One region of the Paenibacillus sp. FSL K6-1330 genome, then DNA from elsewhere that is predicted to be linked to it. Evidence: riboswitches for the same ligand, from Rfam matches in the RefSeq annotation. Region 1 holds a riboswitch; the other holds the start of a gene.

The links. Region 1 has a riboswitch for ZMP and ZTP ahead of NYE54_RS20660 (tetrahydrofolate dehydrogenase/cyclohydrolase catalytic domain-containing protein). Riboswitches for the same ligand answer to the same signal wherever they lie in the genome.
Region 2: linked by a shared signal. The riboswitch ahead of purT (phosphoribosylglycinamide formyltransferase 2) and the one ahead of NYE54_RS20660 (tetrahydrofolate dehydrogenase/cyclohydrolase catalytic domain-containing protein) in region 1 are both predicted to bind ZMP and ZTP.

What each region holds. Positions count from the first base shown of each region.
Region 1 is NZ_CP150269.1:4,584,174-4,590,027, reverse strand. Features, by position in the region: gene NYE54_RS20690 (metalloregulator ArsR/SmtB family transcription factor) at 1-48, opposite strand, end outside; gene NYE54_RS20685 (DUF1801 domain-containing protein) at 73-411, opposite strand; gene NYE54_RS20680 (hypothetical protein) at 659-961, shown strand; gene NYE54_RS20675 (GTP-binding protein) at 1,195-2,403, shown strand; gene NYE54_RS20670 (hypothetical protein) at 2,553-2,912, shown strand; gene NYE54_RS20665 (YolD-like family protein) at 2,878-3,129, shown strand; ZMP/ZTP riboswitch at 3,238-3,317, shown strand; gene NYE54_RS20660 (tetrahydrofolate dehydrogenase/cyclohydrolase catalytic domain-containing protein) at 3,384-4,232, shown strand; gene NYE54_RS20655 (LacI family DNA-binding transcriptional regulator) at 4,548-5,540, shown strand; gene NYE54_RS20650 (sucrose-6-phosphate hydrolase) at 5,724-5,854, shown strand, end outside.
Region 2 is NZ_CP150269.1:4,409,659-4,415,512, reverse strand. Features, by position in the region: gene dapA (4-hydroxy-tetrahydrodipicolinate synthase) at 1-522, opposite strand, end outside; gene NYE54_RS19810 (LysR family transcriptional regulator) at 634-1,509, shown strand; ZMP/ZTP riboswitch at 1,573-1,653, shown strand; gene purT (phosphoribosylglycinamide formyltransferase 2) at 1,735-2,895, shown strand; gene NYE54_RS19800 (MATE family efflux transporter) at 3,216-4,574, shown strand; gene NYE54_RS19795 (response regulator) at 4,774-5,854, shown strand, end outside.

The DNA of each region.
Region 1 (5,854 bases):
CTGCAATCGGTTAGGTTCGGCTAGTGCGTTCAAAGTTGTCTGTTTCATATGACCTTACCCCCGATCTTGTTATTACAACGAACTCGATGCTTGAACTAAAAGTTCTGCTAGCAGCTCATAGTCTGGAGTATCATCTTCTCGAATTTTAAGCCATTTTCGTTCGGGTGGACCATCGAAATTTTTGGGGACTTCTAGATTTGTTGTGTTCATGATCATAAAGGCGATTGCATCTTTTGATGGTGAAATCACAGCTGCATATTGTCCGTTCTTTAGAAAATGTGGTTTTTTGTACTGAATCTTTTCTTCTACCTCCGGAATTGCTTCATGGACCATGAGTCGAAGCTTGTTACTGACGTCTACTTGCCAAGGCAGACTAAGGTTTTCGATGAACGAAATTACTTCTTGGCTCATATCTTGCCCTCCTTATTTGTGAATATTAACCAACGATTGGTTACAATATACCATGATGAGAATATTCTTGTAAAGGAATATTCGGAAATGAATCTTGCCTTTCCTCAAAGGGTTAGTAACTGAACGTAATTTGACAATAAAGTGAGCAAAATTCGAGAGTAGTTTAACCGTATGATGAGCACCACATGACAGTTTTACCGTGATACGATGTAAGCATAGAAAAGGCGAGAATGACACGCACGGCTGCATGAACGCGACATGCAACCGTGGCGTAGATCTTCTCGCCTTGCGTTTTTCGTTATTAATTTTTAATACTACTCTTCTTCTCTCCTCATTTGATAGTGATGGTGATAGTGGTGATGGTGATGATGATGGATCATATGATGGCCTGATGGAAAACTATATGGATGAAAATGGGGGTGATGCTCATGACCGTGACCATGCCCATGACCATGCCCATGACCATGATGATAAGGCTGAGGTTCTCTTTGTTGAGTTTCTTGAAGGTTATAGTTTTGTTGATTCATCGAATTTCTCCTTTTCGTCTTGAGATAATTCATATTATGTATACAAACGATTAGTGACACTTGACCATAAGAAAATGGGCTACCAAGATAAGTTAAATGGTGAGGAAATAAACCTCCGGTACCTAAGTGCCGGAGGTTTATTTTGCTGGCCGGATCATTTTCTGCACGGAAGGATTGACAATTCGCTGAAGGAGATATAATATCATACCGTATAAATCGTAATTATTACGATTAAGGAATGGAGGAAGTTCAGTAGATGAATAACAACAATAAGATTCCAGTTACCGTACTCAGCGGTTACCTCGGATCAGGCAAAACGACCGTGCTGAATCATGTGCTTCATAATCGTGATGGATTGAAGGTAGCGGTCATTGTGAACGACATGAGCGAAGTGAATATTGATGCGGATTTGGTTCGAGGGGAAGGGAGCTTGTCCCGAACGGATGAGAAGCTGGTCGAAATGTCCAATGGCTGCATCTGCTGCACCCTCCGGGAAGACTTGGTGCAGGAAGTTCAGAAGCTGGCACAAGAAAACCGTTTTGACTATATCCTGATTGAATCGACGGGTATTAGCGAGCCCGTGCCTGTTGCGCAGACCTTTGTTTATCCAGATGAGGTATCCGGTGTACAGCTGTCCGACCTAGCACGGCTGGATTGCATGGTGACGGTTGTAGACGCGAACCGATTCTGGAAAGACTTCTCTTCGGGCCAAAGCCTGCTCGATCGGAAGGAAGCGCTGGGCGAAGAGGATACGCGGGAAGTGGTGGATCTGTTGATCGACCAGGTTGAGACGTGCGATGTGCTGCTGTTGAACAAATGTGATCTGGTAAGCGAAGACGAATTGGCCAAGGTTGAAGGCATCCTTCGTAAGCTTCAGCCAAGCGCCAAAATCATACGCACTGTAAAAGGACAAGTCGCTCCTGCAGAAATTCTGAATACCGGTTTATTCGATTTTGAGAAAGCCAGTCAGTCCCCCGGCTGGATTCAGGAGCTTCAGAAGGAAGAGCATGTACCGGAAACGGATGAATACGGCATCAGCTCTTTTGTTTATCGGAGAAGAAGACCGTTTCATCCGGAACGGCTGGCAGCATTCATGAGTTATTGGCCGGAAGAGGTCGTACGCGCGAAAGGGATCGCTTGGCTGGCAGTGCTTGAGGATGTTGCGGCAAGTCTAAGTCAAGCGGGTCCTTCGATTCAGTTCGGGCCAGCTGGATATTGGGTGGCTGCTTTAACCGAGCAGGAACAGCAGGAGCTGATTCAGAGTGAGCCGGATGTGCAGCGAAAATGGGATGCCGTCTGGGGGGATCGGATGACCGAGCTCGTGATGATCGGGATTGGGATGGAACAGTCACAAATCGAGCAGGAGCTGGACGATTGTCTGTTGAGCGATCAGGAAATGCAGCTGGATTGGTCGACGTTTAACAATCCGCTGCCCTGGATGGCCATCGAAGAGCTATCACTGTAAGGTTATATTTTTTTGATTGAAATTAATCGTAATAATTACGAATGGATAAGGAGCCACTTGAGGGCTTTATAGGTAATCTAGAATATAATCCCCTTTGCGTAGACAGTGCTGAAGAAGAGCGCTACAGTTTACTTAAGGGGATTTTTGTCATGGAAAGTTCAAAAGAAGAATACGAAAGAAGCAGGGGAATATGCGGAAATTCATCATTTAAAAACTCAATTGCAGGAAAAGTTATTACCCTGTTTAGAAAGCGCCCTTCAGAAGGACCGGATTTTAAAAAATCATTTAATGATGTGGTCAATCTATTTATCTGTCCAGAACTTATAACTATCAAGTCCAGAGCACCTGCTTTGTATTTGTTGTATAATAGGAAGAATAGGAAGAAGATTCCCAATTCATGTTTCGATGATAGCTTTATCGTATTTCAGAATGTAATGCTGACGCATGAGCAACATCAATCAGGAGGACAAGGTAATGGCAAAAGCAAAGGTTCCAAAGAGACCCACTAGAGATGAGTTTGTACTGGAAGAACTCGGAAATCAGCTTACGGAAGCTTACCAGGAGGAATCGGTTATCGTGCTGACGGTCTGGGGAAGGGAAGAGGCGGTCCGCGGGCAAATCGATCAAATGGACTCCCGAACAGGGAAGGTACATATGAAACAGAATGGTGTTATAACGAAGGTTCCTTTTATGGACATTATGGAAGTGAATTATCCGAGAGACTAATCAGAATCATGTGTGCTTCCCGTAAATGAATCAAAGAGATTGTGATTTAAAGCGGTCGGCTTCATACCCGGTAGCGCGATGTCCAAAGTCGTGGTATATTAAAAAAAGTTATCTATGTGTTACTGGCGTAGCTTGGGGTACCAAGAGGGAGCACATAGGATCATATGCCGTACGCCTGGGCAAGAGGTAAGGAGACGATGAAGTCGCCTTGCCTCTTTATGTTTTTTAATACAATGGCGAAGGAGCGGATTAGCATGAGTAAGGAACCCGTAATTTTAGATGGAAAAAAGGTATCCGACGATATCAAGGCCAAGCTGGCTGTAAAGGTACAGGAATTGAAGTTGCAGGGGGTAACGCCTTGTCTGGCAACGATTCTGGTTGGCGATGATCCTGCTTCGGCGACCTATGTGCGGATGAAGGGAAATGCTTGCGAGCGGCTTGGCATCATATCCAAGAAAGTAGTGCTGGAGACATCGACAACGACCGAGGAGCTGATTGCTGCGATTCAAGAGCTGAACGAGGATCCGAATGTCCACGGTATTCTGCTGCAGCATCCGGTACCGCATCATATCGATGAACGGGCAGCCTTTGATGCCATTGACATTAAAAAAGACGTGGATGGAGTAACCACGCTCGGTTTCTCGCAGAATGCGTTTGGTTTTGCCGATAATCCGTCTTGTACGCCTGCTGCGATTATTGCGATTATGGATTATTATGATCTGCCGATCGAAGGGAAGCATGCCGTGGTGGTCGGACGCAGTCCGATTCTGGGTAAGCCGGTATCGATGATGCTGCTTAATCGCAATGCTACCGTTACGATCTGCCACTCGAGAACGAAGAACCTTGGGGAGATTGTGTCCCAGGGAGATATCGTGGTTGCGGCCGTAGGCAAGCCTAATTTCATTCAAGGGGACTGGATCAAGCCGGGAGCCGTCGTATTGGATGCCGGCTATAATCCAGGCAATATCGGCGACTGCGATTACGATGCCTGCGCGAAGTTGGCATCCGCAATTACACCAGTACCTGCCGGTGTTGGCCCCGTTACGATTGCTACATTGCTGAAGCATACCGTCGAATCGGCTGAGCGAACCGTGCAAGGTTAACAGTAACCATGTAATAACGGGATAAGGCACGGTCCATTTGCGCGTCCCGAAAGGGGATTTGCATGGAGAATCCCCCTTTGAATCGCTTCGTTCCTCGCTAGAATCTGGAACGCAGAAAAGTATTGCCCATCAAAGGCTCGGGGTGGAGTCTGCATTTCACGGATCCCTGGACGTCATGGTATAGTTAGGAAAAAGCAAAATCGAAGGGGAGAGATTCATGCACAAACAACTCATTTCCAGTTGTGCTGCGGAGCAAGGAGCTGTGGAGGATAATCTGTTCGTTGCAGCGCCGCAAGCGGCTCCCGGGAGCACCGAATGAAGAACACGATTGCAGATATTGCCAAAAAAGCCGGAGTTGCCAAAAGCACGGTCTCCCGTTTCTTAAACGGAGGTTCTGTCAGTAATGCAACACGCCGTAAGATAGAGCTGGTCATTCAGGAAACCGGTTATATTCCGAATTCGTTCGCACAGAGCTTGAAAGCGAAAAAAACCAGCATGATCGGCACCATTGTGCCGCGTCTGGATTCATTCTCAGCATCGCAGACCGTTGCCGGCATGGATGAAGAATTAAGGAAACACGGTTATCAGCTTCTCATTATTAATGCAAGCCAGGACTTATCCAGGGAGATTGAAGCGCTGTATGATCTCGCCAGACAAAAAATATCTGGCATTATTTTATTCGCTACTCAGGTGACGGAAACGCATCTTGCCGCGATTAAAGAGATCGGCATCCCCGTCATCCTGCTCGGACAACAGCATAAGGATGTCCACAGCATGATATATAACGACTATGCCGCAGGTTATGACATGGGCCGATATGTGCTGTCCATGGGACACCGTCATATATCTTATATCGGCGTGACGGAAAAAGACGTTGCTGTCGGAGTTCAGCGGAAGGAAGGGTTTCTGAAGGCGTTAAGCGAGTATGACGAGGTTGAGGCGGTTCTCTATGAGAGTGGGTTTAAGATGTCGGATGGTGTAAAGACCGCATTGTCCATTTTTGAGTTGAACCGAACGCTGCCAACTGCAATGGTCTGCGCTACCGACAACATCGCGTTAGGCGTTATGAAAGCGGCTCATATGAAGGGCATCCAGATCCCCAACGAACTCTCCGTTACCGGATTTGGCGGATACGACGTTACCGAAGTAATTCATCCCGGATTGACAACGGTTAAATATGGATATTCCCAAGCGGGCCACCTCGCCGCTCAGCATATCATAAAGCTGGTCAACGACGAGCCTGTGGATTTCCTGACGGTCATGAATTGCGATATGATTCATCGGGAAAGCGTTGACAATCTAAATTAGGTATTTTATACTGAAAAAAACGGAACCGGTTCCAATACTGCTTTTGCTTGGTATTGGAGCTGAGTTCATTATTTTTAACCCTAAATGGAACCGGTTCCGTTATAAATGAGTTAGGCTGATGTTCACGCATAGCATGATCAGTTTGGTTTTTTTTGAGAAAGCCTATTTACAAGGAGAAGAGACATGGACAGAGAACCGAGATACCGACGCCTGGATCAGGCCTCTCCCGAAGAGATTGCCTCCTTGAAGGAGCAAGCGAAACGAAGCGAATGGAGGCAGAGGTTTCACATACAGCCCATCATGGGCTTGCTGAA
Region 2 (5,854 bases), 170 kb from region 1:
GAGCTCCGTACTTTCAGTGCTGTCTTTCATCCCGATCACGCCGGGGATCTCCATGATTCTTCTTATGACATCAACCGGTAACCGGATTCCAGTACGCGATGGAACTTCGTACAGAATTACCGGGATCCCGACCTCGGCCACCCTTCGAAAATGCTGCAGAATGCCATCGATCGAAGGGTGACTGTAATACGGCGTGACGACCAATACCGCATCAGCACCGATATGGCCTGCCAGTTCCGTTCGCTTTATGCTGGATACCGTATCGTTGGTACCTGTACCAATGATGAGCGGTAATAGCCGTCCGCCCAAACTCCCCCGCGTTTGCTCCACAACCTGCACGACTTCCTCCCAAGCTACGGTCGGCGCTTCACCGGTCGTTCCGTTGATGACCAATCCCTGAATATCGTAGGATAACAAACTCTTCAAATAATGATGATAAGAAGGAAGATCCAGTTCGTAATCCTGTAAAAAGGGAGTGATCACAGGAATAAAAATGCCATGCAGTTCTTGCTGACTCAACATAACCTTTCCTCCAATTCATGAGTGATGGCTATACTTTAACATGGGAATTAAGATCGGAGTTAACTATAATAATAGATAATTACTATCAGTATTATTGATAAGGAGATAGCGATGGAACTCATCTACCTGCAAACCTTCAGGGAGGTTGCGATTCGCCAGAGTTTTACGAAAGCCGCGAATGAGTTGGGTTATGCTCAATCCAGCGTAACCACCCAGATTCAGAAGCTGGAGAAGGAATATGGCGTCAAGCTGTTTGAACGTTATGGCAGAGGCTTGCGCCTGACGAAGTCCGGCGAGGAGCTGTTTGAGTATGCCGTTCAAATGCTGGATCTGTTCCAGCAGTCGAAGGAAAAGCTGACCAAGCAAGGCGGAGGCACCTTATCGATCGGAACGATAGACTCGCTGGCCGCTTATTTTCTTCCGTCCGTCATTCACCAGCTGAAACAAAGGCATGAAGATCTTGTCATCCGCTTACAACCGGATCGTGAAGATAGCATTATCAGTAAGGTGAGAGAGGGCGAGTATGATCTCGGTCTTATTTTGGATAGAAAACCAGAGGACTCCTCCTTGAATTGGATCGCCATTCGGGAAGAGCCCCTTCTGCTGATTGCCCATCCGAATCATCCGCTTCTTGTTAAACCTGTTATAGAGCTAGAACACCTGGCTGATGCCGAATGGATTATGCCCGAGGATAGTTGTAATTACCGCATGATGTTGGAAAAGGTGCTGCGTGCTAGCGGAGTTCCAATGCGAATAGGCCTGGAATTGGGCAATCCGGAGGCAATCAAGAGATATGTGATGTCCGGTACGGGCATCTCATTATTGCCGAAGATGGTAGCAGAGGAGGAAATCAAACGTGGTGAGCTTGCGATTCTTCCCTTTGCGCATTCCGACATTCGACTGGACATTCAGTTGGTTATTCACCCCAAGAAGTGGTTTTCCCAATCGCTGAAGGATGCGATCGATATGCTGAAGTCTAAATCCTAATGTCGCCTTATGGTGATATTGCAATTAACGGGAAGATTCAGTATGATTTAAATAACAATGTATAGGTTTATGTGTGACTGGCGCAGCATGGGGGACCATGAGGGAGCACATAGATGACGACGGCCGTACGCCTGGGCAGAGGTAAGGGAAGCTTATTTCCCTTACCTCTTTATTATTTTCTGATTCTATAAGTCTCTGAAACTACGAAAAGGGGATAAAACAACGATGTTAAAAACGAAGAAAATACTGCTGCTAGGTTCGGGAGAACTGGGAAAAGAAGTCGTGATTGAAGCACAGAGACTGGGTGTGGAAACCATAGCCGTCGATCGTTATGCCGACGCTCCTGCCATGCATGTTGCCGATCATAGCCATGTCATCGATATGCTGGATGGGGAGAAACTGCGCGCAATCATTGAGCAGGAGAAGCCGGACCTGATCGTACCTGAGATCGAGGCGCTGGCTACCTCGGAACTGGTTAAGCTGGAGGAAGAGGGGTACCGGGTTATTCCTACTGCCAGAGCTGCAAAGCTTACGATGGACCGAGAAGGGATTCGCCGGTTAGCTTCAGAGGAGTTAGGGCTGCCTACTGCGGGCTATCGATTTGCCGATACTTATGAGGAGTTTAAACAGGCTGTTCTGGACATGGGGTTTCCATGTGTAATTAAACCTCTGATGAGCTCCTCAGGTAAAGGCCAGAGCGTATGCCGCTGCGAAGGAGATATCGAGTCCTGCTGGAACATCGCCATGGAGGGCGGCCGTGTGCAGAACGGAAGAGTGATCATTGAGGAATTCATTATATTCCAGTCGGAGATCACGCTTCTGACCGTTCGTTCCGTCAATGGAACAAGCTTCTGTGCGCCAATCGGACATATTCAGGAGAGCGGGGACTATATCGAATCCTGGCAGCCACACAATATGTCGGAAGAGCAAATCGAGGAAGCTAAATATATTGCAAGGAAGATCACCGATGAGCTTGGCGGTTATGGATTGTTTGGGGTTGAATTGTTCCTGACTGAGGATAAAGTGTATTTTAGCGAGGTGTCTCCGCGACCGCATGATACCGGGTTGGTTACACTGGTCACGCAAAATTTATCTGAATTCGCGCTTCACGTCCGTGCCATTCTTGGGTTTCCGATCCCGGAGATCGAATTGATAACGCCGGGAGCCAGCCGTCCGCTAAAAGCGGCGAGAGAGCTGGAGAATTATACAGTTACCGGCGCCGAGCAAGCACTGGCTGTTCCGAATACGCAGCTGCGCATTTTTGGGAAACCGGTGACCAAGATCGGAAGACGGATCGCAGTTGCGTTGTCAACCGCCGGCACAGTGGAGGAAGCCCGTTCGCGTGCGAAGCTGGCTTTGGATAAGCTTGCTGTTGAAGAAGCATAAATCATCGGGATTCCATTGATATAGCTCATTATATTATGTTGAAAAGGTCAACCGGAATAACCGGTTGGCCTCTTCTGTTATGGAAAGATCATGGATCAAAATCGGCTACGAACGGTTCAAATGCTGATAACTTGTTCTTGTTTCGGTTTTGATGATAAATATGCAGAAATTTATGTTCTTTCATGATAAGATACACAAGAATACAAACGACCTTCACCCATTATAATGTTCTTAATGCGATGCTCTATAGGCATATTTAAAGCATTATAATATCAAATAAATATATAGAGGAACGTTTATGACGGCATAGGAGAATCTACATGAGAGACATGACGCAAGGAAGTCCGATCAAGCTGATTATCATGTTTACGATCCCGCTTTTGATCGGAAATATTTTTCAACAATTTTATAATATGGCGGATACCCTGATCGTGGGGCGTACTATTGGTGTAAACGCACTTGCGGCTGTTGGCTCGACGGGCAGTATTTTGTTTTTTGTCATTGGCTTTGCCCAAGGCTTGACGGCAGGTTTGTCCATCATAACGGCGCAGCGCTTTGGCGCCAAGGATATCGCGGGCGTCCGCAAAAGCGTGGGAACAAGTATATGGATTAGTCTTGTATTCACGGTTTTCCTCACCATTGTGAGTGTCATATTCACGAGGCCCGTCCTCGTCATGATGAACACGCCGGCAGAAATTTTGGATGATGCTTATTCGTATTTAATCGTTATTAACTGGGGTGTTGGCGCAGCCGTTCTGTTCAACTTGCTGGCTAACCTGCTCAGAGCACTTGGGGACAGCCGGACGCCGCTTCTCTTCTTGGTGGTCGCAAGCATTCTGAACATCGTACTTGATCTGTTATTTATTCTCGTATTCAAGATGGGAGTAGCCGGAGCGGGGCTTGCCACGGTGGTATCGCAGCTGTTCTCCTGCCTGCTCTGCTTATTATACATTCACAAAAAAGTTCCGCTTCTGCAGTTCAAGAATGCCGATTGGTCCATCGATTGGACATTTATACGCCAGCATATGTGGGTCGGTTTCCCGATGGGCTTCCAAGCCTCCATTATTGCGATCGGAGCCATCATCTTACAGATTACGCTTAACGGTCTTGGGGCAACGGCCGTAGCCGCATATACGGCAGCTCAGAAGATTGACATGCTTGCTACGCAGCCCATGAGTTCCTTTGGCATTACGATGGCGACTTTTGCTGCCCAGAATTTTGGGGCAAATCGCATTGACCGGATCAAGCTTGGGGTTAAACAGTGTATCTGGGTCTCGGGATCATTCAGCATCGCCGTGGGCTTGCTGGTTATATTCGCGGGTCCTGCAGCCGTCAGCCTCTTCGTCGGTCAAGGACAAGAAGAATTGCTGTCCCTTAGCAGGCTGTATTTCTTATCGAACGGCAGCACCTATTTGCTTCTGTCGCTGTTGTTCATCTACCGCTTCACGCTGCAGGGGCTGGGACAGAGCTTTATCCCAACCGTAGCCGGCATTATGGAACTGATTATGCGGGTATTGGCAGCCATCTTCCTGACCGCGCAGATTGGGTTCCTCGGCGCAAGCCTGGCAAATCCGCTGGCTTGGCTCGGAGCCGTCATTCCGCTCGGTATTGCCTATTACTTGAGCATTAAAAGATTAAGCGCGCCTGCTAAACCCGTCTCCGTACCTGTTCAGGCGTAAGGATTTTTACACAATTGAAATCAGAACGAATCATGACTTAATGAACAGAAATCATTCTGTTGTTCAAGAGCCATGCATTCGTTCTTTTTTTTGCTTCATCAAGCTTGAAAAAAGATGCATTCCAAATTTGGATGCGCCGGGGTAAGATCACATTAGATGCTTTTAACTAATTTGACAGATTAGAACAGGAGAGGTTGCCTTGTATAAAGTGCTGTTAGTGGACGATGAAGCTGATGTTAGGGAGGGACTCGTGCAGGAAATCCAGTGGGGAGCCTGCGGATTTACGATCGAGGGAACGGCGGAGAACGGGAGAGAGGCCATGGAGCTTGCGGAGCGATTGGAGCCGGATGTCGTCATTACCGATATCAGTATGCCGTTTCAGGATGGGCTCCAGCTGGCCTCGTGGCTCAGAGAGTTTCAGCCGCTGTGCAAAATCGTGATCTTAACCGGATATGATGAATTTGATTATGCCCGTCAAGCGATTACGCTCAGCGTGGACGAGTATTTGCTGAAGCCATTCTCTGCCGAAAGCTTCACGGAGCTATTGGGGAAGATCAAAGACAAGATCGATATGGAGGTTACGGAGCGTGAGGATGTGCGCCAGTTGAAGGAGCATTACCGCACGAGCCTGCCTTTGCTTCGGGAATCGTTTCTTGCGTCTCTGCTCACCCGGAAATTGCCCCGCTCGATCATTGAGGAGAAGACTCGAAATTACGGTTTGTCTTTAAATGGGGGGAGTTACCTGGCTGCCGTTATGGCATTATATCCCGCTTCTGTAGATAAGGAGCATACGTCCTCAACTTCCCTTCGCCATTCGGGAGACTTGGATTTAATGCTGCATGCCATGCTGAACATTGCTAAGGAGCTTCTGGATCCCGAATTTCTTGTAAGCGTATTCATATATCAGGACAGCATTGTGCTGTTGATTACGAATGACGAGAGCGAAAACGAAGCGTGGTATAGCGAGCTGCAGGTGACACTTGACCGCTTGTTAAAAAGCATTCTTCATTATTTGAAGCTCCCGGTTACGATTGGAGTGGGCTCTATGGTGCGGAATCTGTCCGACCTTAAGTATTCCTATCAGGATGCGCTGCTGGCGCTCGACTACCGGTTGATTCTTGGTGCCGAGAAAGTCATCTTCATTGATGATGTTGAGCGCCCGAGACCGGAGGGAGTTCGTCTGGATGAATTAAAGGAGCAAGCGCTGAACCGCAGTCTAAAACTCGGAACGGAAGAGGAATTAACTGAAGCAATCTCGCACATATTTGATGAACTCATGG